One region of the Streptomyces sp. NBC_00569 genome, then DNA from elsewhere that is predicted to be linked to it. Evidence: riboswitches for the same ligand, from Rfam matches in the RefSeq annotation. Region 1 holds a riboswitch; the other holds the start of a gene.
The links. A riboswitch is a leader RNA that binds a small molecule or an ion and turns the genes downstream of it on or off. The one in region 1 is predicted to bind S-adenosylmethionine.

Region 1 (2,195 bases):
AGCTTGTACGGCTTGTCCTCGACGAGGCCGAGCTTGATCAGCTCCTGGAGGCCCTTGTCGATCTTCGTGAACTGGGAGCCGGACGCGATCGGGATGACCAGCTGGTCCGGGAGCCGCCAGCCGAGCTGCTCGCAGATCTCGTACGCGAGCGTCTTGGAGCCCTCGCCGTAGTACGGGCGCAGGTTGACGTTGACGAAGCCCCAGCCCTCGCCGAGCGGGTCGCCGATGAGCTCGGAGCAGAAGCGGTTGACGTCGTCGTAGTTGCCCTCGATACCGACGAGTTCGCCGCCGTAGACCGCGGCCATGACGACCTTGCCCTGCTCCAGGTCGTGCGGGATGAACACGCAGGAGCGGAAGCCGGCACGGGCCGCGGCGGCGCCGACGGCGCCGGCGAGGTTGCCGGTGGAGGAGCAGGACAGGGTGGTGAAGCCGAAGGCGCGGGCGGCCTCGATGGCCTGGGCGACGACGCGGTCCTTGAAGGAGTGCGTGGGGTTGCCGGAGTCGTCCTTGACGAACAGCTTGCCCTGCTCGACGCCGAGTTCACGGGCAAGGTTGTCGGCCTTGACGAGCTTGGTCCAGCCGGGGTTCAGGTTCGGCTTCTCGGCGACGTCGGCCGGGACGGGCAGGAGAGGGGCGTAGCGCCAGATGTTGGCGGGTCCGGCCTCGATCTCCTTGCGCAGCGACTCGGGGTCGCCGACCGGCAGGTCGTAGGAGACTTCGAGCGGCCCGAAACACTCGGCACAGGCGAAGATCGGTCCGAGCGGGAAGCTGGTGCCGCACTCGCGGCAGGAAAGCGCCGAGGCGGGTCCGAGATCAACGGACGTGGTGGTGGCGACAGTCTGCGCAGCCATGATGGCGAGGCCCTTTCTCCTCATCTTCCTCGCGGCGCATCTCGCCACGAGACGGAATTGGCACCTTCCCCACCTGGACCTCGACAAGGTCGGCGGGAGGGTTGCCGGGACTTCAACGGGCCGTATCCCTCTGTCCCTCTGGATGAGCGCTATTCGGTTGTTGAGCTGGCACTTGATCACTCAAGCGCGGCGGCGACCCCGACATGCGATGGTCACCGGCGTTGTTCAAGACTGTAACCGAAGGCCTGGACGCTTGAGATAGTCGTCCGAACCGCGAGATGGATCACAGTTCGTGATCAGACAGTTCAGACAGTGAGGAGCCGCGCACCGTGCTGGAAGAAGTTGAGCGCTGGCTGAGCAGGCGTTCCTGGTCGGTGTCGGACCGCCCGCTCCCTCAGTTGATCGCCGCGAAGCGTGCCTCGGGCACCTCGGTGAGCGTGGTACTGCCCGCGCTGAACGAGGAGGAGACGGTCGGCGAGATCGTCGCCGAGATCCGGCGCGCCCTGATGACGGAGCGGGTGCCGCTGGTCGACGAGCTGGTGGTGATCGACTCGGGCTCGACGGACCGTACGGCCGAGGTCGCGCGGGCCGCCGGGGCGCGCGTCGTGCACCGGGACACGATCCTGCCGAGGATCCCGGCCCTGCCCGGCAAGGGCGAGGTGCTGTGGCGCTCGCTGCTCGTGACGGGCGGCGACATCGTCTGCTTCGTCGACGCGGACCTGAAGGAGTTCTCCGCGGACTTCGTCTCGGGGATCGTGGGCCCGCTGCTCACGGATCCCGGCGTGGACTTCGTGAAGGCGATGTACGACCGCCCGCTCGGGTCCGCCGCGGGCCAGGGGGGCCGGGTCACGGAGCTGGTCGCGCGCCCCGTCCTCAATCTGCACTGGCCGCTGCTCGCGGGGTTCGTGCAGCCGCTCGGCGGCGAGTACGCGGCCCGCAGGTCGCTCCTGGAGCGCCTGCCGTTCCCCGTCGGTTACGGAGTCGAGCTCGGTCTTCTCGTCGACGCGCTGCACACGGTGGGCCTGGACGCGCTCGGGCAGGTCGACGTGGGCGTGCGCAAGCACCGGCACCAGGACGGGCAGGCGCTCGGGCGGATGGCCGCGGCGATCTACCGCACCGCGCAACTGCGGCTCGCGCGCGGGCACCTCGTACGTCCGGTGCTCACCCAGTTCGAGCGCGGGGAACAGGGATTCGAGCCGCGCACGCATGATGTGGACACCGAGGAACGCCCCCCGATGACCGAAATCACCGAGTACGCGGAGCGCCGCGTGGCGTAGCCGGGGCAATCGTATGTTTTGCCTACATTGCCCTTTATGTGGCTCAGACAAGTTTCGGGTGAGCGAC
Region 2 (2,195 bases), 1.5 Mb from region 1:
CGGCGCCGAAGCTGACGCGGATCGCGTTGAGGGACTTCTCGCCGGGCGCGGCCTCGGGCGCCCCGCACTCCCCCTGCGACTGCGGGTCGCTGCCCAGCAGGGTGCGCACGAGCGGGTGAGCACAGAAGAGGCCGTCGCGCACCCCGATGCCGTACTCGGCGGAGAGCGCGGCCGCGAAGTGCGAGCTGTTCCAGCCGTCGACGACGAAGGAGATGACACCGACGCGCGGGGCGTCGTCGCCGAACAGCGAGAGCACCTTCACCTCGGGTACGGCGGCGAGGCCGTCACGGACCTTGCCGATCAGGTACTGCTCACGGGCGACGAGCGAGTCGAAGCCCGCCTCGGTGAGGGCCTTGCAGGCGGAGGCGATGGAGTAGACGCCGATGACGTTCGGCGAACCGGCCTCGTGGCGGGCCGCGCTGTCGTGCCACTCGACGTCCACACCGCCGTCGGCGCGCCGCGCGACCTTGCGGGAGGCGCCGCCACCGGCGAGGTACGGCTCGGAGGCCTGGAGCCAGTCGGCGCGGCCGGCGAGGACGCCGGAGCCGAAAGGCGCGTACAGCTTGTGCCCGGAGAAGGCGACCCAGTCGACGTCGAGGTCCTGGATGTCGACGGGGTGGTGCGGGGCGAGCTGCGCCGCGTCGAGGACGATACGGGCGCCGTGGGCGTGGGCCGCGGCGGCGAGCTCACGGACGGGCCACAGCTCGCCGGTGACGTTCGAGGCACCCGTGACGCACACCAGGGCGGGCCCGTAGGGGTCGCGGTCGGCGAGGGCGCTCTCCAGGGTCCGGACGGCCTCACCGGGCGTGCGCGGCGCGTTCAGGTAGGTCACGCGGGCGTCGCGCCACGGCAGGAGGGAGGCGTGGTGCTCGGTCTCGAAGACGAAGACCTCGCAGTCGGCGGGGAGCACGGCGGCGAGCAGGTTGAGCGAGTCGGTGGTCGAGCGGGTGAAGATCACCTGGTCGTCGGCGCGGCAGCCGAGGAACTCGGCGACGGTCACGCGGGAGTTCTCGAAGAGGTCGGTCGACAGCTGCGACAGGTACCCGGCGCCGCGGTGCACGCTGCCGTAGTACGGCGCGTAGGCCGCCACGTCGTCCCAGACCCGCTGGAGCGCCGGGGCGCTGGCCGCGTAGTCGAGGGCCGCGTAGGTGACCTCGCCACCGGTGACGAGCGGAACGGTGACATCACGGCCGAGAACCGGCAGAGGGGTACAAAGCGACTGGTCGGCGGCAGCGGTGGAGACAGACATGGCGAACTCCCGTAAGAGGCAAGCGAATTGACCATGCCGGAGCCGATGGCTCGACGGCGCAGCCGAAAAGGAAAAGGGTGTGCGGAGGTGGGGCGGAGATGCCCTATCGCATTCGCTTGCTCACGAGACTGCTCCCTTGAGGACCAGGACCCCAGGGTGTGCAGGGGTCCGCGCTTGCAGAGCACCTTGCTGTGCCCTGCCTGGTCTTCACCCGGGGCACCCCGCCACGGACGGAGGGTTGCCGGACAGCGAGCCGGGGCCTAATCGCTGTCACTCATGACCTGCCGAGAAGTATGCCAGCCGATCGCTTCATCGCAACAGCGTGTCCGCATCCCGGACGGAGCGTGGTGGGGAGGCACCGGCCGGTACCTCCCCACCCTGCGTGCCTTACGCGCTCACGCGTTGCTGGCCGCCACCCAGCGCTCCAGCGTCCTCTTCGCGGCGCCCGAGTCGATCGACTCGGCGGCGCGGGCCATGCCGGCCCGGATCTGGTCGGTCAGCGGGCCGTCGCCGGGCGTGAGAGCGACGAGGGCCGCCGCCGAGTTGAGGAGGACCGCGTCCCGTACCGGGCCCCTCTCACCGTCCAGGAGGCGGCGGGCGACCTCCGCGTTGTACGAGGCGTCGGCGCCCCGCAGCGCGGACACCGGCACCAGCTCGAGGCCGACGTCCCGCGGGTCGAAGGCCTCCTCGCGCACGGCGCCGTCCCGGACCACCCAGATCCGCGAGGTCGCCGTCGTCGTCAGCTCGTCCAGACCGTCGTCGCCGCGGAAGACGAGCGACGAGTGGCCGCGCTCGGCGAAGACACCGGCCACGATGGGCGCCATCCGCGCGTCGGCGACCCCGACGGCCTGCGCCCGCACCTTGGCCGGGTTGGTCAGCGGACCGAGGAAGTTGAACGTGGTGCGGATGCCCAGCTGGCCGCGCGCCGCCGCCACGTGCCGCAGCG

Region 2: it holds a riboswitch for S-adenosylmethionine, as region 1 does, so the genes downstream of both, OHO83_RS31665 (aminotransferase class V-fold PLP-dependent enzyme) here and thrC (threonine synthase) in region 1, are expected to answer to the same signal.

Annotation. Positions count from the first base shown of each region.
Region 1 covers NZ_CP107783.1:5,594,604-5,596,798, reverse strand. The annotation lists gene thrC (threonine synthase) at 1-851, opposite strand, end outside; SAM riboswitch class I at 869-1,000, opposite strand; gene OHO83_RS25275 (glucosyl-3-phosphoglycerate synthase) at 1,181-2,128, shown strand; gene OHO83_RS25270 (hypothetical protein) at 2,165-2,195, shown strand, end outside.
Region 2 covers NZ_CP107783.1:7,050,320-7,052,514, reverse strand. The annotation lists gene OHO83_RS31665 (aminotransferase class V-fold PLP-dependent enzyme) at 1-1,249, opposite strand, end outside; SAM riboswitch class IV at 1,415-1,531, opposite strand; gene trpD (anthranilate phosphoribosyltransferase) at 1,645-2,195, opposite strand, start outside.